DNA from 2 places in the Nonomuraea sp. N2-4H genome. Region 1 is predicted to be linked to the other one. Evidence: riboswitches for the same ligand, from Rfam matches in the RefSeq annotation. Region 1 holds a riboswitch; the other holds the start of a gene.
What was found. A riboswitch is a leader RNA that binds a small molecule or an ion and turns the genes downstream of it on or off. The one in region 1 is predicted to bind cobalamin.

Region 1 (11,332 bases):
CTTCAGCGCGGCCACGGTGCCCGAGGGCGAGCGGCGCGAGGTGACCGCCCAGCAGCTCGCCGCCGCGAGCCGGGGCGAGCTGGCCGGCGTGGTGCACGGGGTGCTGCCCCTGGAGCGGGCTGTGGAGGCGCACCGCGCGATGGACGCGGGCGAGGTGTTCGGCAGGATCGTGCTCACCGCGGCGGGGAGCTGACCTCACACGCCGCAGGGCAGCTCCACCCGGACGACGGTCGGCCCTCCCGGCGGGCTGGAGACCTTGAACGTGCCGTCGTGCGCCTCGACCCGGCCCCGCATCCCGTCGAGGCCGGAGCCCGCGCGCGCGTCGGCGCCGCCGCGCCCGTCGTCCACGACCTGGAGATACAGCCGGTCGCCGCGGCGGCGCACCTGCACGGCCGCGCGGGCGGCGCCGCTGTGCTTGGCGATGTTGGTCAGCGCCTCGGCGACCACGAAGTAGGCGGTGGCCTCGACCGACGCGGCGGCCCTGACCGGCACGTCGGCGTCGACCCGGCAGGGGACGGGACAGGACGCGGCGAGCCCGGCGAGCGCGTCGGGCAGGCTCCGGTCGGTCAGCACGGGCGGCAGGATCTGCCGTACCACCTGGCGCAGCTCGGCGAGGCCCAGTTCGGCGGCGCTCTGCGCGCGTTCGAGCGGCTCCCTGGCGGTCGCGGGGTCGCGTTCGAGCGCCCGCAGCGCCGCCCCGAGCAGCACGTTGACCGTGACCAGCCGGTTCTGGGCGCCGTCGTGCAGGGCCCGCTCGATCCTGCGCAGCTCGGCGGCGTGCGCGTCGAGCGCGGCGGCGCGGGTGGCGGTGAGGTGCGCCACCCGCAGGGCCAGGTCGGCGTCAGGGTCGGGGGCGAGCAGCCGCCTGCCCGGCCATGCCTGCAGGCGGGCGAGGAGCGGCGAGACGGCGACGGTGACCGCGAGGTGGCCGGGTGTGAAGAGGATCACGGCGAGCGCGCTGGGCAGGTCGTCGACGATCCACAGCCCCAGTGCGGCGGTCGCCGCCTCGTCGGACGGCACCAGCCACCACCAGGCCCAGAAGGTCGCGTCCTGCACGGCGTGGATGGGGAAGGTGAGCCCGAGCAGGCCGACGAGCAGCCCGAAGGTGCCGTGCACGACCATCCAGGCCGCCTCGCGCCGCACCGTGGGGTCGCTCAGCGCGGGCTTCAGCCGGGCGAGCGGCGGCCCCGGCTCGACGAGGTCGGGCCCCCACTCGGACAGGCGGCGGCGCTCGCGGTCGGCCGCCTGGCGCAGGCCGCGCAGCGCCAGGGGCGCCAGCTTGCCGCCGAGGCCGATCAGGCAGCCGAGCAGCATGATGAGCACCAGCAGCGCGGTGAGCAGCGCGAGCACGGCGGTGCCGAACCCGGTGGCGAGCCGCTCAAGCGCGTCGATGGTGAGCCGGCCCCGGGCGAACGCGGCGCGCCGCAGCTTCAGCCGCCGATGTCCCCCGGTCGTGGCCGGCATGTGCTCCTCCTCACCGGATGCACGAGATCATCGTCGAACCGGGAGCAGCCTACACGGATCAGTGCGTTTCGGTCACGGCGCGTGTCAAGAAACGGTACCCCTGGCTATACCTGCATTGGGGCGTACGCGGGAACGACGCGAGGGGGTTCCGGCTGATGTGCTTGTCCTGTCCGTCAAGCAGACCTCCAAGGAATACCTACACATGGCTGTCGACAGCACCCCCGCCACCCAGGCTTCGCCGAGCCAGGGCGGGCTCGCAGGTTTCATCCGCCGCCGCCCGCTCATCAGCTTCTTCGTCCTGGCCAACCTGCTGAGCTGGGTGGCATGGACGCCGTACGCGCTCTCGAACCAGGGCCTCGGCATCTGGGACTTCGACTTCCCCGCCCTGCTCGGCACGACCCAGTTCCTCGGCGTGCTGCCGGGCGCCTACCTCGGCCCGATCTTCTCCGCCTACCTCGTGACGCGAATCACCGAGGGTAAGGAGGGGATCCGCCGCTGGGTCGGGCGCATGACCAAGTGGCGGGTGCGCTGGTTCTGGTACGTGATCACCGCCGTGGGCGTGCCGGTCACCCTCGTCATCACCTCGCTGGCACTCTCCGACGGCGCCGTGAAGATGCCGCCCGCGGCGGTGCTGGCCGCCTACATCCCCGGCCTGCTGATCCAGATGGTCACCACGGGCCTGGCCGAGGAGCCCGGCTGGCGTGACTTCGCGCTGGCCCGCATGCAGCGCAAGTACGGCCCGTTCGGCGCCACCATGATCCTCGGCCCGCTGTGGGGCATCTGGCACCTGCCGCTCTTCCTCACCGAGTGGGGCGGCTACCCCAACGTCACGCTGGAGCACGTCCTGGTGTTCATCGGCTTCGCCTGGTCGTTCAGCTTCGTGATCACCTGGGTGTTCAACCGCACCGGCCAGAGCCTGCCGCTGATCATCGTGCTGCACGTCAGCGTCAACAACTTCATGTCGATCGCCTTCTCGGACATGTTCCCGACGATCACCGACCCCGACACCGCCGGCATGGTCACCCTGCTCGCCGGCCTCGGCGGCGCCCTGGTGGTCCTGCTCCTCACCCGCGGCCGCCTCGGCTACAAGCCCGAGGAGGACCCGAGCGCCGCCCCCGCGCTCCAGGCCGTGAACGAGAACTGAACCAGCACTGAACGCGCGTAGCCGGGCGGGCGCGGAGGCCGTATGGGCTTCCGCGCCCGCCCGGCTACGCTGCGATCATGACGACCCACGAGCGGGAGATCACCGAGGCCGTCGACCTGTGCCTGCCGGACGGGCGGCTGAACCCCCGGGCGGTCGGCTGGACGCGCCGCCCGCTGCACCGGGCCAACCTGCGCGGCTGGGGCCGCACCAAGCGCTGGGAGTACTGGGGCGTGGTCACGCCGTCCCACGTGATCGGCCTGGTGGTGTCCTCGCTCGACTACGCCGGCGTGCACGGCCTGTACGTGCTGGACCGCGCGACCGGCGACGAGCACGTCAAGGACGCGGTGGTGCCGCTGGCGCGCGGGAGCGTGCTGCCGGAGCGCAGCGGCGAGGGCACCGCGTCGGCCCGCGCCCCGGGGCTGGCCGTCGATCTGGTGCAGCGGCCGGACGGCGCCTCGATCCGGGCCGTGACCGCGCAGGCCGAGGTCGAGCTCGATATCCCGCTGCCCGAAGACCACGAGTCGCTGGGCGTGGTGGTGCCGTGGGGGCCGCGGCGCTTTCAGTACACGGTCAAGGACGTCGGCCGTCCCGTACGCGGCCGGCTCAGGCTCGGCGCGGCCACGTACGAGATCGGCGGCCCTGATGCGTTCGCCGTGCTGGACCACGGGCGGGGGCGCTGGCCGTACCGGGCGGTGTGGAACTGGGCGGCGGGCAGCGCGCCCGGCCGGGCGATCCAGCTCGGCGGCAAGTGGACCGACGGCACCGGGATGACGGAGAACGCGCTGTTCCTCGACGGCCGGCTGCACAAGATCGGCGAGGAGCTCGCCTGGCAGTACGACCGCGGCGACTGGATGAAGCCGTGGCGGATCACCGGCGAGCGGGTGCAGGCGGTCTTCACGCCGTTCCACGAGCGCGTCGCCCGCACGGAGCTGGGCGTCGTGGGCTCCGAGACGCACCAGTGCTTCGGTCACTTCGGCGGGCGGGCGCGGGCCGACGACGGCACGTGGGTCGAGCTCGACGGCCTGACCGGCTGGGCGGAGGAGGCCCGCCAGCGCTGGTGACGGTCAGGCGCCGGGGTTGCGGCGGGCGATGGCGCCGTTGAGCGCGGCGGCGAACACCGTCCAGCCCGCGTACGGCGTCAGCAGCAGCGCGGCCTTCCTGTCGGCCGCCCAGGTCCTGCGGATGAGCAGCGCGTTGGAGGCGTTGAGCAGGAGGATCTCGGCGAGCGCCAGCCTTGGGGTGCGGGTGCGGAAGAACAGCGCGGGCCAGGCCGCGTTGAGCGCCAGATTGGCGGCGAGCGCGCGGGTGAACGCCTGTTTCCGCTCGGCGTCCGCGCGGGAGGCGGCGCGGGCGCCCGCGTACGCGATGAGCCCGTACAAGGGGGTCCAGACCAGCGGGAACGCCTGCGGGGGCGGCTGCCAGGACGGTTTCTTCAGCCGCTGGTACCAGGTGGAGCGGGGGTCGGTGCCGAGCGAGCCGGCGACGGCGGTGGCGGTGACCGCGAGCGCGGTCTTCAGCAGGACTTTGCCTTTCATGACCGTCCACTGCCCCGGCATCGGCGATCGACGCGCGGACGGAGGTTTCGGGCCCCGGGCCCGGGCGTGAACCGGCCCGGGGCGAGGGCGGGGTCCGGCCGGGGGGCGCCATTCCCGACGGCCAGGCCGTGGCCCGGCGGCCCTTTCCTTTCAGGGCCGCGAGTCCGGACGTGAGGAGCTGATCAGGCCGCCCCGCGCCCGGCGCGTACATGACAGCAAAGCCGCCTCGGAGGGGGCGAGGCGGCTTTCCCGATTGCGTTCAGAAGAACGCTCAGACAAGCCGTCGCCGCAGCTCAAGGAGGATGGCGGACGGCCTGCCGAGGCACGTGTCGCGCATTTCTCCCGCCTTTCTCCCGTCGCTGGACGCCTTCCACGATAGGCGGGCGATCAACGCCGCGGCCACCGATTTATTCGCCGGCGTCCCGTACGACGCTGTTTCCAGCGTTGTTTCCGAGGCTGTTTCCGGATGCATTGCCGACGCCGAGGCGGCTCTCCGGGGTTTCCACGCGGAAGCGCGGGAGCGAGTCGGGGTAGTTCTCCCTGATGTAGTTGACGAGGAATTCGCGCACGTCGCACTTGAGGTCCCACGCCGACGGCGAGTCGGCGGCGCTCATCAGGGCCCGCAGCTCGACCAGGCCGTTCTCGTGCACGTCGGTGACCTGGAGCGTCCAGTCCTTCTGGTCCCACAGGGCGTTCGTCTGCAGGAACTCATAGAGGGCGTCGCGCAGCTTGGGCACCGGCACCGACCAGTCCACCCGCAGGTACACCACGGCGAGCACGCGGCTGCCGTGCCGGGTCCAGTTCTCGAACGGGTTCTGCGTGAAGTACGACACCGGCAGCACCAGGCGGCGCTCGTCCCAGAGCCTGAGCACGACGTAGGTGAGCGTCAGCTCCTCGATGCGCCCCCACTCCTTCTCCACCACGACCACGTCGTCGATCCTGATCGCGTCGCTGAAGGCGAGCTGCAGCCCGGCCACCACGTTGCCGAGCGTGGGCTGGGCGGCGATGCCGACGATGGCGCCGGCGATGCCCGCCGAGGCGAGCAGACCGGCGCCGAGCGCCCGCACCTGCGGGAAGGAGAAGAGCATCGCGCCGATCGCGATGACGATGATGGCGGCGGCGGCGATGCGGCGGACCAGCGCGATCTGCGTCATGATGCGCCGGGCCCGCCGGTTGCGCTCACCCTCGACCCGGACGAGCCGTTCGAGCACGACGTCGGTCAGCGCGTACGTGGCCTGCACGATGAGCCAGGTGACGGCGGCGATGGTGACCAGGCCGAGCACCTGCTGGACGGTCCTGGCCAGGGCCCGCTCGCCCGGCGTGTCGCCGAACATGCCGGGCCCGAAGACCAGGTTGAACGCGACGACGGCGGCGGTCAGGAAGGCGGGCCACGTGCAGTGCTCCAGGAGGTGACGGGCCGGGTCCCATTTGCGGCTGGCCCTGCGAAGCAGCCGCCTGGCCACCTCCACCAGGAGGATCGAGCCGATCACCGAGATCCCGAGGATCGGCCAGTCCGCTGGAGAGTGCACGTTACCTGCCCCCTATGTCTTAGAACGTCTCGTCAAAGCTCACATTGCCCTCTACTGCCACTTGGTACGCCGAGACACGCCGTTCGAAGAAGTTGGCGAGTTCCTGGACGTCCTGCAATTCCATGAAGGCGAACGGATTGGCAGAACCGTACCTCTTGGGCAGACCCAGACGAACCAGTCGCTGGTCGGCCACGTATTCGAGGTAAAGGCGCATCTGCTCGACGCCCATGCCCGGCATGCCGTCGCCGCACAGGTCCTCGGCGAAGGCCAGCTCGGCGGCCACGGCCTCCTCCAGCATCTCCGTGACCTGCTTGCCCAGCTCGTCGTCGAACAGCTCGGGCTCCTCGGCCCGTACGGTGTCCACGACGCTGAAGGCGAACTCCATGTGCATGGACTCGTCCCTGAACACCCAGTTCGTCCCCGTGGCCAGGCCGCCGAGCAGCCCGCGCGAGCGGAACCAGTAGACGTAGGCGAAGGCGCCGTAGAAGAACAGGCCCTCGATGCAGGCGGCGAAGCAGATGAGGTTGAGCAGGAACTGGCGGCGCTGCGCGGCCGTCTCCAGCCGGTCCAGCCCCTGGATGGAGTCGATCCACTTGAAGCAGAACTCGGCCTTGTCGCGGATCGACGGGATGTGCTCGATCGCGGCGAACGCCTTGGCCCGCTCGTCCGGGTCCGGCAGGTACGTGTCGAGCAGCGTCAGGTAGAACTGCACGTGCACCGCCTCCTCGAAGAGCTGCCTGCTCAGGTACAGGCGCGCCTCGGGGGCGTTGACGTGCTGGTAGAGGTTGAGCACGAGGTTGTTGGCCACGATCGAGTCGCCGGTGGCGAAGAAGGCGACCAGCCGGTTGATCAGGTGCCGCTCCTGCGGCGTCATCTTCGCCAGGTCGGCGAGGTCGGAGTGCAGGTCCACCTCCTCGACCGTCCAGGTGTTGCGGATGGCGGCGCGGAAGCGCTCGTAGAAGGCGGGGTAGCGCATGGGCCGCAGGGTGAGGTCCATGCCGGGGTCGAGCAGCATCGTCGGGGCTCCTTACTGGCAGGCTTCGCAGGTCTCGGGGTTCTCAAGAGAGCAGGCCACCGCCTGCGCCGGGGGCGCGGCGACCGTGGTCTGCGCGATGCGCGTCGCGGGCCGCGAGCGCAGGTAGTAGGTGGTCTTCAGGCCCTTCTTCCAGGCGTAGGCGTACATCGACGAGAGCTTGCCGATGGTCGGGCTCGCCATGAACAGGTTGAGCGACTGCGACTGGTCGATGTACGGCTGCCGCGCGGCGGCCAGGTCGATGAGCGCCTTCTGCGGCAGCTCCCAGGCCGTGCGGTAGAGCTTCTTGAGGTCGCCGGGCACGGCAGGCACCTGCTGCACCGAGCCGTCGGCCCGCTTGATGTCGTCGCGCACCTGGTCGGTCCACAGCCCGCGCGCCTTCAGATCGGCCACCAGGTAGCGGTTGACCTGGAGGAACTCGCCCGACAGGGTCTCGCGCTTGAACACGTTGGACACCTGCGGCTCGATGCACTCGTAGCAGCCGGCGATCGAGGCGATGGTGGCGGTGGGGGCGATCGCGACCAGCAGCGAGTTGCGCAGGCCGGTCTCGGCGATCTTCGCGCGCAGCGCGTCCCAGCGCGGGCCGGTGGCCGCGCCGTAGTGGTCGGGGTGCAGCACTCCCCCGGCCGCCCTGGTCTCGTCGTACGAGGGGTGCCGGCCGCGCTCGGCCGCGAGGTCGGCCGAGGTGTCGTACGCGGCCAGCGCGATCTCCTCGGCGATCCTGGTGGACAGCTCGAGAGCCTGCGGCGAGTCGAACGGCAGCCGCAGCGTGAAGAACACGTCGGCGAGGCCCATCACGCCGAGCCCGATCGGCCGCCACCGCTTGTTGGCCGCCTCGGCCTGCGGCGTCGGGTAGAAGCCGAGGTCGATGGTGCGGTCGAGGACGCGTACGGCGGTGCGCACGGTGCGGCGCAGCCGCTGCCAGTCCATGTCACCGCCGTTCAGGTGGGCGGCCAGGTTGACCGAGCCGAGGTTGCACACCGCCGTCTCGGCGTCGCTGGTGACCTCCAGGATCTCGGTGCACAGGTTGGACAGGTGGATGACGTTCTCCGGGCGGGCCGTCTGGTTGGAGGTGCGGTTGGCGGCGTCCTTGAACGTCATCCAGCCGTTGCCGGTCTGGGCGAGGGTGCGCATCATGCGGCCGTACAGGGTGCGAGCGGGAATCTGCCGGACATATCGCCCGGCGGCCTCGTAAGCGCGATATCTCGCGTCGAACTCCTCCCCGTACAGGTCGGTGAGATCCGGCACCTCCTTCGGGTCGAACAGCGACCACATCTCGTCGGCCTCGACCCGGCGCATGAACTCGTCGGGCACCCAGTTGGCGAGGTTGAGGTTGTGGGTGCGGCGGGCGTCCTCGCCGGTGTTGTCGCGCAGCTCCAGGAACTCCTCGATGTCGGCGTGCCAGGTCTCCAGATAGACGCAGGCCGCGCCCTTGCGCCGGCCACCCTGGTTGACCGCCGCCACCGAGGCGTCGAGCGTGCGCAGCCACGGCACGATGCCGTTGGAGTGACCGTTGGTGCCCCTGATCAGCGAGCCGCGCGAGCGCACCCGGGTCCACGAGATGCCGATGCCGCCCGCGTACTTCGACAGCCTGGCCACCTGGCCGTACCGCTCGTAGATGGCCTCCAGCTCGTCGCGCGGCGAGTCGAGCAGGAAGCACGACGACAGCTGCGGGCGGCGCGCGCCGGAGTTGAACAGCGTGGGCGAGCTGGGCAGGTAGGACAGCGTGGACATCAGCGCGTACAGCTCGGCCGCCTCCGCGACGGTGCCGGAGAGCCCGCAGGCCACGCGCATGAAGAAGTGCTGGGGCCGCTCGAGCACCGCCCGCGTCTCGGGGTGGCGCAGCAGGTAGCGGTCGTAGACCGTACGGAGCCCGAAGTACTCGAAACGGGCGTCCGCCGCGTCCGAGACCAGCGCGTCCAGCTCGGCCGCGTGCGCGGCGACGAACTCGGCGAGGCGGTCCTGGATCAGCCCGGCCGCGTGCGTGGCGGCGATGGATTCGGAGAACGTCCGCACGCCCTGCCCGGCCGCCTCGTCGGCGATCTCCTCGGCCAGCAGCCCGGCGGCGACCCGGGAGTTGGCCGGATCGGCGATCACCCGGGCGGCGGCCTCCTCGATGGCCAGCCGGCGGTCAACCTCAACGATCTGGGTCACGTGCTCTCTCCCCTCGCGAGCCTCCCCTCGAAAGGCAGGCGAGAGCACGGCGGAGCGCGGCGCGGCGCGCCGATCCCGCGTGTGCCCGGCCCGCCCTCGAGGCCATGAACACTGCGCGCACGGGCGCACGGCCCGGCGCATCGCTGGCAGGTCTTCGGGCTCGCGGGCACGCTCCAGCTCCGTGGAGCACCTACTGGCCGTCGCTTCCCGGATCTCTCCAGTGCTGATGACGGCGGTCGTTCCCGCTCACCGCTGCGGGGCAGCCCCGGAATCTCACCGGGTTCCCTTTTGCTCCGCCTCCGATGAGGCGAACCAGCGACGAGCGAGATCCTACATCTAGTGGCCGTTCCCGCAACTACCCCAGCATGTTGTGGCTTTGGTCGTGTCGACCATGCCGAGGTCCCGCAGCACGGCGCGGGTGCGGGCCAGCTCGGTGTGCAGCCAGCGGGCGAAGTCGTCGCCGGCCAGCGGGATCGGCAGCCAGCCCGCGGCCCGGCAGGCGGCCTCCCACGCGGAGGAGCCGAGCACCTCGTCGCACATGTGCACGGCGGCCTCGCGGCCCTCCTCCGCCATGCCTTCCGGGCCGAACGCGCCCACCCAGTCGGAGAAGTCGACCCGCACGCCGCACTCCAGCAGGGTCGGCGCGTCCAGCTCGGGCAGACGGGTGGCCGACGAGACCGCAAGCGGCCTGATCCGCCTGCGCTCGATCCCGGCCCGCCAGGTGGACAGCGGACCCGCGGCGGCCACGGCCCTGCCGGACAGCAGCGCGGCCATGACCTCGCCACCGCTGGGGTAGCCGGTGTAGTCGACCTGCCGGGTGTCGGCGCCGAGCGCCCGCGCGATGAGACCGAACAGCAGGTGGTCGGGCTCGCCCGGCGAGCCGCCGGCCAGCCGGGTGCGCCCGGGGTCGGCCAGCATCCGCGCGCCGAAGTCGCCGAAGTCCTTCAGCGGCGAGCCGTCGGGGACGACCACGACCAGGGCCTCGCCGCTGAGCCTGGCGAGCGGGGTGGCGGTCTCGAGAATGCTCTGGCTGTTGTTGAGTTCGGCGGCGGCCGCCGCGGGCAGGCCGCTCAGTGCCAGGTCGAAGCCGCCGCCCGGCTGGTAGCCCACGGCCTGCGCCGCCCCGGCGAACGCCTGGCCGACCCGTTCCCAGCGCCGTCCGTCCGGCTTGAGCGTGAACCCGGCGACCGGCACGGCTCCCCCGGCCCGCTCGGTCCCGCAGCCGGCGACGGCGGCGGCCATGCCGAGGCCGCAGGCCAGAAAGCGCCGGCGGCGCATGTGCTTCTCCCCCGAAACCCCCATTACTCCAGGTTATTAACCCATTACGGCAGGCTATACACCGGGGTCACGGTCGTTATTCAAAATCGCTATAGTTCACGATTTTTCTTGATTTTTGGGCTTATTAGGCTTTACGGGCAACTCCGGCCATGAGGGACGACGGCAGCGACCAGTCCCCCACCAGCTTGGGCCGGTCCGGCCGCCAGTCCGTGGCCTGCACCAGGCCGGGCGGCTCCAGCGGGAAGTCGCCGAAGAACTCCCTGATCCGCGCGGGCGAGCGATCGGTCCCGCTGCCGGGGCGGGTGTACGACGGCTCGTCATCGTCGGCGCGGCCCGTCGTGGCGTGGGAGATCACCAGGTGGCTGCCCGGCGCCAGCCGCTCGCGCAGCGCCGCCACAGCCCCCTGCGGATCGTCGGAGTCGGGGATGAAGTGCAGGATCGACACCAGCAGCACCCCGACGGGACGGTCGAAGTCGAGGAACTCCCCCGCCTTGTCCAGCACGTCGCCGGGATCGAGCAGGTTCGCCTGAACGAAACGGGCCCTGCCCGGCGAGCGCCTGAGCAGGACCGCGGCGTGCGCCCGCACCACGGGGTCGCAGTCGACGTAGACCACCTTGGCCTCCGGCGCCACCTCGTGCGCGCTGCCCTGCGTGGGCAGCCCGCTGCCGAGGTCGAGGAACTGGTCGACCCCGGCGCGGGCGACGTAGCGTACGGCACGCTGAAGGAAGGCCCGGTTCGCGCGGGCCAGCGGGACCGCCTCCGGGATCAGCTCGGCGAGCTGATCGAGGGCCTGGCGATCGACCGCGAAGTTGTCCTTCCCGCCGAGCATGTAGTCATACATGCGTGCGGGATGGGGCCTGCGATGGTCGAACTGCCGCACACTTTGAATTTATGACGTCCGCGGCGATTTAACGATAGGCTGGGCCATTTTGGATTAGCTACTCCACCGTAACGCTCTTGGCAAGATTACGTGGCTTGTCGACGTCGCGGCCGAGTGCCACCGCGGCGTAGTAGGCGAAGAGCTGCAGCGGAATGGTCAGCAGGATCGGGTCCAGCTCGATCTCGTTCTTCGGGATGACGATGACGTCGTCGGCCAGCTTGGGGTCGGGCTCGCGGTGGCCCACCATGAGCACCTGGCCGCCGCGGGCGCGGATCTCGCCGAGCGTGGTGAGGTTCTTGTCGAGCAGCTCGTCGT
Region 2 (11,332 bases), 3.6 Mb from region 1:
GTCCGCGGCCATGATCTTTCGGCCGTGAAGTGACACACTTGGTGGCAAGGAAACGACCAAGGAGCAAGCACGTGTCCATTGATCCGCCAGGGACCGGTTCGACCGTTCGGCGCATCATGCTGGGGGCGAGCCTCAGGCGTCTCCGCGAGCGCTGCGGGCTCGACCGGGCACAGGCCGGATTTCACATCCGGGCATCCGAGTCCAAGATCAGCCGCATGGAGCTCGGGCGCGTGGGTTTCAAGACACGTGACGTGGAAGACCTCCTCACCCTGTACGGCGTCGTCGACGATGCCGAACGCCGTGCCCTGCTGGAGATGGTGCGCGAGGCCAACACCCCCGGGTGGTGGCACAAGTACTCGGCCGTGCTGCCGCACTGGTTCACCACGTACATCGGCCTGGAAGAGGCCGCGAGCGTGATCAGGACCTACGAGGTGCAGTTCGTGCCCGGCCTGCTGCAGACGGCCGCATATGCGCGCTCGGTCTACCAGCTCGGCAACCCCGATGCGACTCCCGAGGACATCGAACGGCGCGTGCACCTGCGCATGCAGCGCCAGGAGCGCTTCACCCGGAAGGACGGGCCCAAGCTGTGGGCCGTCATCGACGAGGCGGCGCTCAAGCGGACCATCGGCGGGCGGGAGGTCATGATCGAGCAGCTCGAGCATTTGCTGGAGGTCGCCGCCCTTCCCAACATCACCATCCAGGTGATGCCTTTCAAGTTCGGCAAGCACGCCGCTGAGGGAGGCGCGTTCAGCATCTTGCGGTTTCCCGAGTCCGATTTGTCGGACGTGGTCTACGTCGAGCAGCTCTGGGGTGCCCTGTACCTGGACAAACGTGAGGACATCGATCCGTACCTCACGGCCATGGAGCAGTTGTGCGTGGAGAGCACCACGCCAGGAGGCACCGTCGAGCTCATCGGCGGTCTTCTCAGAAAGATGTAGATGAACCAGACCTACAACGGCATGCCGGCGGCGGACCTGACGGAGGTCGCCTGGCGCAAGAGCCGCTACAGCAACTCCCAGGGCAACTGCGTCGAACTCGCGGAGCTCCCCGACGGGGGCATCGCGGTGCGCAACTCGCGCTTCCCCGACGGGCCTGCCCTCATCTATACCCGTGACGAGATCCGGGCCCTGGTGCTCGGTGTGAAGGACGGAGAGTTCGACGGCCTGCTCGTGTAACAACGTGTTAACCTCCGGCGCGCCTGCTTAACGGCGGCGCGCCGGAGGTGTAACCGCCCGGCCTCGTCGTGCGGCGAGTATCAGGGTCATGCTCGACCAGATGACCCTGTATCCGATCGCCGACGACGTGCTGTTCGCGCCGGGCGGCAAGGTCGTGATCCGCACATACGGTGTCGCGCCCGCGACCGGCGGGGCCAGCGGGAAGGAACCGGTCACCGTCTCCTACCGCACCTGGGTGACGGGCATCCGGGACCAGCCCCGCTACTGGCACTGGGGCCACTTCGAGGACGCCGCCACCGGCCACCGCAAGGTGCTCGAATGGCTGACCGGACGCGGGCCGCAGCCCGCCCAGGCGCTGGCCTGACCGAGGCCGGGCGCGTGTCCGGCCGCAGGGCCCGCCGTGCCCGGGACGGCCTCTTACGCGAGCCGCCGTCTTCATGACGGCCGCGGCGACGGGAGCACGCCGCGTCCGAGACGGCCCGCGAGCACGGGAACCTGCCGTGTCCCCGATGGCCGCGGGGGCGGGAGTCGTCACGCCAGGGACAACTGCGGATAAAACGCGTTCGCGTCTATCTGGAAAGCCCCTGGCGTGAGACGCTGCTGGCACCGTTCTCCGGCCGCCGTCCGGCGCGCCCGGAAACGGGCCGGGACAGCGTCGGCTGCGGAGGTGGCCAATGGCGGACTCCTACCTCTTCGACGGGCAGAGCCCGAACGAGCACGTCGCCTCGTGCATCGACTGCGGCGCGGCGATCGCGCTGCTCGATCATCCGGAGACCGTCGCCGAGCCGCCTGGCGGAGCGCCACTCGAGCCGCTCGCCGAGCCGCCGCCCAGGCTGCGCGAGGCCGTGCTGTCCGCGGCGCGCCGCCGCCGCAACCCGGCCGCCGTGGGCGTGGCCACCGTCGCCGTCCCGTACGCCGAACTGGTCGCGGGCATGGACGACGTGCTCGCCGAGCTGAGCCCCGTCCAGTGGGCGGCGCCGGTGCCCAAGCACGGCACCGTCAGGAGCTTGGTCGAGCACCTGACGGCCAACGACGCGACCGTGGCCCGCTTCATGGGCGTCCCGGCCACGGTGACCCGCGTTTCGGCCGGTGTTTCCGGCGGCAACGGCACCGCTCCAGGCGCTCCGGCCGGTACTCGCACCGGTCCGGATGCTCGCGCTGGGAACGGCACCGTTTCCGGCGCTCGGGCCGGTACCGGCACCGGTCCGGACCTTTCCGCCGGGACCGGCGCCGGGCAAGGCGTCGCCGTGCCCGAGCACCGGCGCTGGCGGGAGCAGGCGGGCCTGCTGCTGTCGCGGGTGGCGGCGGGCAGCGAGGTGCTGCTCGGCGTGGAGGTGGCGCTCGCCGGAGCGCGACCGGCCCGCGCGCCGCTGCGCCAGGCCATGATCCAGCGCACGTTCGAGACCTGGACGCACACCGACGACATCAGGGCGGCCACCGGCCGCGCCAAGGCCGAGCCGAGACCCGAGCACGTGCACATGATCGCCGAGTTCGGCCTGGCGCTGCTGCCGCGCGCGCTGCGCGGGCCGCGCCGCGACGTCTCGGCCACCATCGTGCTCACCGGCCCCGGCGGCGGCACCTGGACCATCCCGCTCTCGCCCGCCTCCGACCACGTGGCCGTGCTCATCTCGGCGGACGCCGCCGACTTCTGCCGCCTGCTGGGCAACCGGTGGCCACCCGGCGCCTTCCCGTACGCCGCCGAGGGCGACCCCGTGCTCGCCCGTGACCTGATCGCCGCCGCCGCGACGCTGGGGTGCGACTGATGAGCGACATGGATGTGCGTGCACGATTGGCCGCCGGCGACCTCGACGCGCTGGCCGACGCCTACGACCGGCACGGCCCGTACGTCTACGGCGTCGCCGTCAAGGTCACCGGCAGCCAGGCGCAGGCGGAGGAGATCACGCAGCGCGTGTTCGTGGCGTTGTGGGAGGAGCCGCTGTCGTACGACCCGGCCCTCGGCTCGCTGCGCGGCTGGCTGGCCGGCCGGGCGTTGCACGAGTCCGCCCTGCGGGCCCGCGTCGGCTGAGCTCCCCCGGCCGAGCCGCGCGCTGCCCGGACGGCCCTACGCGTCCGGGCCGGCTGAGCCTTTTCGTCCGAGTCGGTGCGGCGCGACCACCGGCCCGGGATCGGTCAGGTGACGGGGGCGTTCCAGGCCAGCAGCACCGGCTCATCGTGCTCGTACCCGAGGCGCGAGTACGTACCGGTGTCGAGCCTGAGCAACCGGCCGTCCTCGGGAGCCAAACCCAGCCAGCGGGCGGCCAGCACCCGCAGGAAGTGCCCGTGCGCCACCAACGCCACCCGGCCCTGCACAGCACGGGCCCGCGCGATCACCCGGTCGGCCCGGACCGCCACCTCCGAGGCGCTCTCGCCCGGATGCTCGGCATCGCCGGGGATCACGCCGTCACGCCACAAGTACCAACCGGGCCGCGTCTCACGGATCGTCGCCGTGGTGATGCCCTCATAGCCGCCGTAGTCCCACTCCCACAGGTCGGGATCCACCTCATACTCGGTCAAACCGGCCAGCTCCGCCGTTCGCCTCGCCCGCTGCGCGGGGAGACGAGCACCAGGTCGAAAGGCTCCTTGATCAGCGGCGCCAAGGCTCTGGCCTGCTCCTCGCCGTGCTCCGTCAAGGGCAGGTCCGTACGGCCCGTGTGCCTGCCCGCCTTACTCCACTCGGTCTCTCCATGCCGAAGCAGCAGCATCTCGTTCATGGCTCCCATCATCCGGCACGCCCGATCGCGCCCCACCGCCAGGTGCCCGCCCGCCTCTTTCTCGCGGCGCGCCGGTCGGTGATCGGCACCGCCGCCCGCGGGTCGCTCGCGCGGAGCGGGAGGAGCCGGCACGCCCGCGTCCGCCGACCGCCCACGCAGCAGGGCGGCTGATGTGCGTTCGTGGAGGTGCGGGCGATCTTTGGCGATATGTCATCTAAGGTGAAAGATCAGATGACTTGCGAAGGAGGACGTGCATGGAACCGGTGGCGGTCGGACTGATCGGCGCGGGGCCCTGGGCGCGGATGGCGCACGCGCCCATGCTGGCCAAGAGCCCGCACACGAGGCTGGCCGGCGTCTGGGCCCGCCGTCCCGAGGCCGCCGCCGAGCTGGGCGCGCCGGTGTTCGCCCGCGTCGAGGAGCTGTTCGAGCACTGCGAGGCGGTCGCGTTCTGCGTGCCGCCCGCCGTCCAGGCCGAGTACGCCGTCCGCGCCGCCCGCGCCGGCAAGGCGCTGCTGCTGGAGAAGCCGCTCGGCGACTCCCTGGAGTCGGCTCGGCGCGTGGCGGACGCGGTGGCCGAGGCGGGCGTCGCCTCCCAGATGGTCTTCTCCATGCGCTACACCGCCGCCGCCCGCGGTTTCCTGGCCCGCTGCGCCGAGGTCGAGCCGTTCGGCGGTCACGCCGCCAACATCTCCGGCGCGCTGCTCGGCGACCACCCGTTCGCGACGCCCTGGCGGCTCGAACGCGGCGCCCTGCTCGACGTGGGACCGCACGTGATCGACCTGCTGGACGCCGCGCTCGGCCCCGTCACGGGTGTGCGCGCGCACGGCCACCCGCTGCGCTGGGTCGGCCTGCTGCTCGAACACGAGGGCGGCGCCGTCAGCGAGGCGTCGCTGAGCATGGCCGCGGGCGGCGAGACGCCGCCGTCCAGCATCGCCGTGTACGGCCGCAACGGCAGCGCCGCCCTGCCGCCGCATGACAAGGACGACGACTACCTGGCCACGGTCGCCGAGGAGTTCGCCGCGACCGTCCGCAAGGGCGGCGGCCACCCGCTCGACGCCGCGCACGGGCTGCGCATCCAGAAGATCATCGCCGAGGCGGAGGCCCAACTGACCCCTTGACTCCTCCGGCGGACGGGGAATTGATACCGTTTGCCCGACGCGCAGTGCGCAGCGAAGTCCGGTGAGATTCCGGCGCTGTCCCGCAACTGTCATAGCCAGGTCGCCTGCCTCTGCGCCGACGCACATCAACCCTCGTGGAAAAGGGTGATCCGTCACTACAAGCGGGTCTCTCGGTTCCAACAGTGTGAAAGGACTTCTCGTGAGGCCCGTACGCACGGTTCTCGCGGGCGCGCTGCTGGGAACGCTCGCTCTGGCCGGTTGCGGCCAGACCGGCACCACAGCCGGCCCTGCCGCCCCCTCGTCCGCCGCTTCCTCCACCGCTCCCGCCGCCGGCGGCTTCCCCGTCACCGTCGAGGCCGCCAACGGCAAGGTCACCATCCCCAAGCGGCCCGAGCGCATCGTCTCGCTCTCGGCCACCCACACCGAGACCCTGTACGCCATCGGCGCCGGCTCGCAGGTCGTCGCCGTGGACGACCGCTCCAACTACCCGCCGGAGGCCCCCACGACGGAGCTGTCCGGTTTCAAACCGAACGTCGAGGCCATCGTCGCCCAGAAGCCCGACCTCGTCGTGGTATCGGACGACATCGACGACATCGTCTCCGAGCTGGGCAAGGTCAACGTGCCCGTGCTCCACCAGCCCGCCGCCACGAACCTGGACGAGGCGTACGAGGAGATCTCCGAGCTGGGCGCGGCCACCGGGCACCAGGCCGAGGCCGACAAGGTCGTCGCGGACATGAAGAGCGCCATCGACGACGTGGTGTCCAAGGCGCCCAAGGACGCCGAGCTCACCTACTACCACGAGCTCGACCAGACGCCGTACGCCGTGACGTCCAAGACGTTCATCGGCCAGATCTACGGCATGTTCGGCCTGACCAACATCGCCGACAAGGCCCCCGACGCGGCCGGCGGATACCCCAAGCTGTCGGCCGAGTTCGTCGCCCAGGCCGACCCCGACCTGATCTTCCTCGCCGACGTCAAGTGCTGCCAGCAGAACAAGGAGGCGCTGGCCGCCCGGCCCGGCTGGAAGAACCTGTCCGCCGTCAAGAACGACCGGGTGATCGAGCTGGACGACGACATCGCGTCCCGCTGGGGGCCGCGCGTCGCCGACCTGGCCAAGAGCATCGGCGCGGCCGTGGCCGACGCGGCGCGGGCGAAGACCGACGGCGCGAGCTGACGTGGCGACTCAGGCCCGCCCCGCACGGGCCCGGCCGCTGTGGCTCGCCGGCGCCCTGGTCCTGCTGGCCGCCTGCATGATCGCCGGCATGCTCGACGGCGCCGCCGACATCTCGCCCTGGCAGGTGGTGCTCCAGGTCGCGGACTGGCTGCCGTTCACCCACGTCGACTCCGGCCTCGCGCCGGTCGAGCAGGGGCTGCTGTTCGAGCTGCGGCTGCCCAGGGTGCTGGTCGCGGCCGTGGTCGGCGGGCTGCTCGCCATCGCGGGAGCCGGGTACCAGGGCGTCTTCCGCAATCCGCTCGCCGACCCGTACCTGCTGGGCGCGGCGGCGGGGGCCGGGCTCGCGGCGACGGCGGCGATCGTGCTGCTGCCGTCCGCCAGCGTGCCCGTGGCCGCCTTCGCGGGCGCGGTGGGTGGCGTGTTCCTCGCGTACACGCTGGGCAACACGGCGGGGCGCAGCGGCGGCACGGCCACGCTCGTGCTGGCGGGCGTCGCGGTCACCTCGTTCCTCACCGCGATCCAGACCGTACTGCAGCAGCTCGAGGTGGAGAAGCTGCAGCGCATCTACGCGTGGATACTCGGCGACCTCGGCGGCGGGTGGGATCAGCTCCTGCTCGTGCTGCCGTACGCCGCCGTCTCCGCCGTGCTGCTCCTGCTGCACGGGCGCATGCTCGACGTGCTGTCCGTCGGCGACGAGGAGGCCGCCGGGCTCGGCGTGCGGGCCGGGCGGGTGCGGTTCGTCGTGCTGCTCGCCGCCTCCCTGGCCACCGCGGCGGCCGTCGCGGTCAGCGGGCTCATCGGGTTCGTCGGCATCGTCGTCCCGCACGTGGTGCGGCGGCTGGCCGGCGGCTCGTACCGGATCGTGCTGCCGCTGTCGCTCATCGGCGGTGCGGCGTTCCTGGTGCTCGCCGACCTGGTCGCCCGCACCGTGCTCGCCCCGGCCGAGCTGCCGATCGGCGTGGTCACCATGTTCGTGGGCGCGCCGTTCTTCGTCGCCGTCCTGCGCATGACCAGGCGGGTGGTCACGTGATCAGGGCGCGCGATCTCACCGTACGGCTCGGCGAGCGCGAGGTGCTCTCCCAGGTGAGCCTGGACGTGCGGCGCGGCGAGTGGACCGCCGTCATCGGGCCCAACGGGGCCGGCAAGTCCACCCTGCTCAAGAGCGTCATGGGGCTCGTCGCGCACCAGGGCCGGGTCGAGCTGGACGGCCGGCCGGCCGCCGCGCTCAAGCCGCGCGAGCGGGCCAGGCTCGTCGCGTACGCCCCCCAGACCCCGGCCCTGCCGCCCGACATGACGGTCTTCGACTACGCGCTGCTCGGGCGCACGCCGTACATCCCCTATCTGGGGAGGGAGAGCGCGCGGGACCGGGCCGTCGCCGAGTCCGTCCTGGAACGGCTCGACCTGACGGAGCTCGCCATGCGGCCGGTCGGCGAGCTGTCCGGCGGCGAGCGGCAGCGCGCCGTGCTGGCCAGGGCGCTCGCGCAGGAGGCGCCGGTGCTGCTGCTCGACGAGCCCACCACCGCGCTCGACCTCGGTCACCAGCAGCAGGTGCTGGAGCTGATCGACCGCCTGCGCCGCGCCGACGGGCTCACCGTCGTGACCACCCTGCACGACCTCACCGTCGCCGGCCTCTACGCCGACTCCCTCATGCTGCTGGCCGGCGGCCGTGCCGCCGCCACCGGCGAGCCCGCCGCCGTGCTGACCGAGGAGCTGGTCGGGCGGCACTTCGACGCGCATGTGAAGATCGAGCCGGGCCCCGACGGGCGGCCCGTCGTGCACCTGGTCAGGGGAGGCCCATGAAGCTCACCTACCGCGTCGAGGACGGCGCCAGGCTCGGCTCGCTGCTGTGGGAGTTCGGGCCAGGCTGGCGGATGATCTCCTCCGCGCTGCTCGGCGGCGGCATCGGCGAGCGCGAGTGGGTGCTGAACGCCCAGGTCGTGGCCGGGTACGCGCGGATGGACCCGGTCGATCACCTCATCTCGCTCGGGCCTTCGCACGGGGCCGGGGTCGGCATGATGACCGCGGCCTCCGTCGACCGGTACGTCCGCGCCACCGACGGCGGCGTGGAGGCGTGGGCCACCGTCGGGCTGCGCGTCCCCACCTGGGCCGCCGCCCCCGAGGGCCACCAGGACCCCGAGCTCGCCCCCATCCGCGTCGGCACCATCAACATCGTGGTCGAACTGCCCGTCGCCATGACGGACGCGGCGCTGGTCAACACCGTGATGACGGTCACCGAGGCCAAGACCCAGGCCATGCTGGAGGCGGGCTTCGAAGGCACCGGCACCGCCTCCGACGCCGTCTGCGTCGCCGTACCGGTCGAGGGGCCGCAGGAGGTTTTCGGCGGCCCCCGCTCGGACTGGGGCGCCCGCGTGGCCCGCGCCGTCCACACCGCCGTGTTACGCGGCGCCGAAGCGTGGCGCTCCCATCAATCCGGGTGAGATCTTCGGGGTAAGCGGCGTGTGCACGGGGCCGTGTTTCCCGATACTGGGCGGGCGACCGCGAACGTGATGTTTCCCGAGCAAGTGCTTGTCTGCATCGTGGTCTATTGACTTACGGCACCTGCTTGGGACGCTGGTCCTAGTCGTGCGTTTGGAGCGGAGAGATGGCGCGCTGCAGAGCCCTTGCCGGTGGCATCGCGGTGGCCATGGTGCTCATCGGCTTACCGGCCTCGGCGCACGAGCACCCCAGCGGGATCACCGACCTGGTGACCCCGGCCGTCGTACGGCTCGAGGCCGTCTCCCACGTGGAGATCACCCTGCTCGACCACGTCGGAGAGCTCAGACATGTGGAGCGCTCCTACGACTTCCCCTTCGCCGAGGGAACGGGCACCGTGATCAGCCCCGACGGCACGATCGTCGCCCTGCGGCGGCTCGCCATCAATCCCGACGACGTCGCCGTCTACGCCGCCAACAAGATCTTCGCCGAGCACCACAAGGTCAAGATCCCCGCCGACGACAAGAAGCACCGCCTCAAGAACCCCATCCTCGACCGCCACCTCCAGCAGTGCTACAAACCCGAGAGCGACACCGCCACCTGCATCATCGACGTCACCACCGAGATCACCGCCTACCCCAACGTCTCGCCGGCCAGCACTGACGGCTTCAAGGTCACGTGCATCAAGGCCGGTCCGAAACCCGACTCGCCGGCCGTGCTGGTGCCGGTGACCCCCATGTCCGGCGGCGTCGGCATGCCGACCGCGCCGCTCGCCGACAAGGTGCCCGACCAGGTCGGCGCGCCCGTCAGCGTGGCCGGCTTCACGGGCCGCCCCGGGGCCAAGGTCAAGCACACCGTCGAGATCGCCCACCTCGGCAAGGGCGGCTCAGGGGGCGACGGCGGGCGCCCGTTCGCCGACCCCGAGAACAAGGTGGACGAGCCGGTCAAGCTCGGCGGCCTGGCCGACAAGGGGATGATCGGCGCGCCCGTGATCGGCGACAAGGACGGCCACGTCATCGGCCTGCTGGTCGGAGGCGGCAAGGACGGCCGGATGATCGGCATCAGAGAGGTCACCGGCCTCCTGGGCGAGGCCAAGGTCGTGCCGCGCAGAGGCGCCATCGACACGGCCTTCGAGGCCGCGCTCACCCGCTACCACACGCAGTACTACACCGAGGCCGCGCCCGGCTTCCAGCGCGTCCTCGAGCTCTATCCGGGCAACGTGGTGGCCGCCGAGCTGCTGAAGGACTCGCTGGCCAAGCGGGGCGGCCCCGAGGACCAGGGCACCAGGCAGGCAGCGGCGCGGCAGGACGAGCGCTCAACGCCCCTGTGGCCGCTCATCCTGGCCGCCGGGATACTTTTCCTGGCCGCCGGCGGCGGGGCGTATCTGCTGTGGCGCCGCCGTACTCCCGAAGTAGTGACAGAACCGCCACAGCCCCTGGCGGCCGGCCCACCGCTCGACGACCCCGCCGACCAGACCGTGGTCGTACGGCGGTCCCAGCCGTTCCAGGTGGCCTCGCAGCAGCAGCAGGTGATGACCGCGCCCAACCCGGCGATCAAGTACTGCACGTCGTGCGGCATGAGACTCGGGCCGGCGCACCGCTTCTGCGGCTACTGCGGCCACCCCATCGAGACGTGATGCCAGTGAACGAAAGATCGCTCATCGGCCAGGAGGTGGCCGGGTACTACATCGAGGACATCGTCGGCAAAGGCGGCATGGCCGTCGTCTACCTGGCGCTCGACCCCAGGCTGAGCCGCCGCGTGGCGCTGAAGATCCTCAACCCGGTGCTCAGCGTCGACGACAGGTTCAGGCAGCGCTTCATCCTGGAGTCCAGAACGGTCGCCAGCATCGAGCACCCCAACATCATCCCCATCTACGAGGCCAACGCCGACGCCGACGGCGTGCTCTACATCGCCATGCGCTACGTCGACGGGCTCGACCTGCGCCGCCTCATCTACGACCGCGGCCCGCTGCCGCTCGGCCCCGCCAACCAGATCTTCGCCCAGGTGGCCGCCGCGCTCGACGCGGCCCACGCCCACGACCTCATCCACCGCGACGTCAAACCGGCCAACATTCTGCTGGCCGGCGACCACGTCTACCTGACCGACTTCGGCATCACCAAGCACCGCTCGTCCATCTCCGGGCTCACCCAGACCGACCAGTTCATCGGCACGCCCCGGTACATGTCGCCCGAGCAGATCAACAAGGAGCACATCGACGGCCGCAGCGACCAGTACGCGCTGGCCTGCGTGGTCTACGAGGCCCTGTCGGGGCGGCTGCCGTTCCAGCGCGAGAACGACATCGCGCTGCTGTGGGCCCACCTGGCCGAGCAGCCCGTGCCGCTGTCGCAGATCAGGCCGGAGCTGCCGCCCGCGGTGGACGCCGTGATGAGCCGTGCTCTGGCCAAGTCGCCGGACCAGCGGTTCGCCACGTGCACCGAATTCGTGGCCGCGCTGCGGGATGCGATCAGCGGCCCGCCGTACGACCCGTACGGGGTGCCGGGCGAGCTGTACGGCGGGCAGCACCGTGCGCCGGGCTCTGGCCCGAACCTCATCCCCAGGCCGAGCCCCAGCCCGCACTCGGGCCCGCACGCCGTACCACACCTGGCCGCCCCCGCTCCGGGCTCCGCCACGCCACCCCGGACCGGCACGGACCCCGGCACCGGGCCGGGAACGGGACCTGGTGCACACACCGCCGCCACCACCACAGGGCAGAAACGGCCG

Region 2: another riboswitch for cobalamin. It lies ahead of WBK31_RS23450 (ABC transporter substrate-binding protein); the one in region 1 lies ahead of WBK31_RS06905 (ribonucleoside-diphosphate reductase subunit alpha).

What each region holds. Positions count from the first base shown of each region.
Region 1 is NZ_CP147987.1:1,513,399-1,524,730, reverse strand. Features, by position in the region: gene WBK31_RS06940 (zinc-binding dehydrogenase) at 1-193, shown strand, start outside; gene WBK31_RS06935 (sensor histidine kinase) at 196-1,464, opposite strand; gene WBK31_RS06930 (type II CAAX endopeptidase family protein) at 1,667-2,608, shown strand; gene WBK31_RS06925 (DUF2804 domain-containing protein) at 2,686-3,669, shown strand; gene WBK31_RS06920 (TspO/MBR family protein) at 3,673-4,143, opposite strand; gene WBK31_RS06915 (mechanosensitive ion channel domain-containing protein) at 4,551-5,672, opposite strand; gene WBK31_RS06910 (ribonucleotide-diphosphate reductase subunit beta) at 5,692-6,687, opposite strand; gene WBK31_RS06905 (ribonucleoside-diphosphate reductase subunit alpha) at 6,700-8,859, opposite strand; cobalamin riboswitch at 8,987-9,191, opposite strand; gene WBK31_RS06900 (tripartite tricarboxylate transporter substrate-binding protein) at 9,196-10,161, opposite strand; gene WBK31_RS06895 (SAM-dependent methyltransferase) at 10,262-11,017, opposite strand; gene glmS (glutamine--fructose-6-phosphate transaminase (isomerizing)) at 11,076-11,332, opposite strand, start outside.
Region 2 is NZ_CP147987.1:5,089,044-5,100,375, reverse strand. Features, by position in the region: gene WBK31_RS23485 (helix-turn-helix transcriptional regulator) at 117-938, shown strand; gene WBK31_RS23480 (DUF397 domain-containing protein) at 939-1,175, shown strand; gene WBK31_RS23475 (hypothetical protein) at 1,264-1,539, shown strand; gene WBK31_RS23470 (hypothetical protein) at 1,850-2,938, shown strand; gene WBK31_RS23465 (sigma factor) at 2,938-3,201, shown strand; partial or broken gene WBK31_RS23460 (histidine phosphatase family protein) at 3,306-3,886, opposite strand; gene WBK31_RS23455 (Gfo/Idh/MocA family oxidoreductase) at 4,141-5,004, shown strand; adenosylcobalamin-variant (AdoCbl-variant) riboswitch at 5,046-5,166, shown strand; gene WBK31_RS23450 (ABC transporter substrate-binding protein) at 5,204-6,178, shown strand; gene WBK31_RS23445 (iron ABC transporter permease) at 6,180-7,208, shown strand; gene WBK31_RS23440 (ABC transporter ATP-binding protein) at 7,205-7,978, shown strand; gene WBK31_RS23435 (adenosylcobinamide amidohydrolase) at 7,975-8,616, shown strand; gene WBK31_RS23430 (hypothetical protein) at 8,781-10,247, shown strand; gene WBK31_RS23425 (serine/threonine protein kinase) at 10,247-11,332, shown strand, end outside.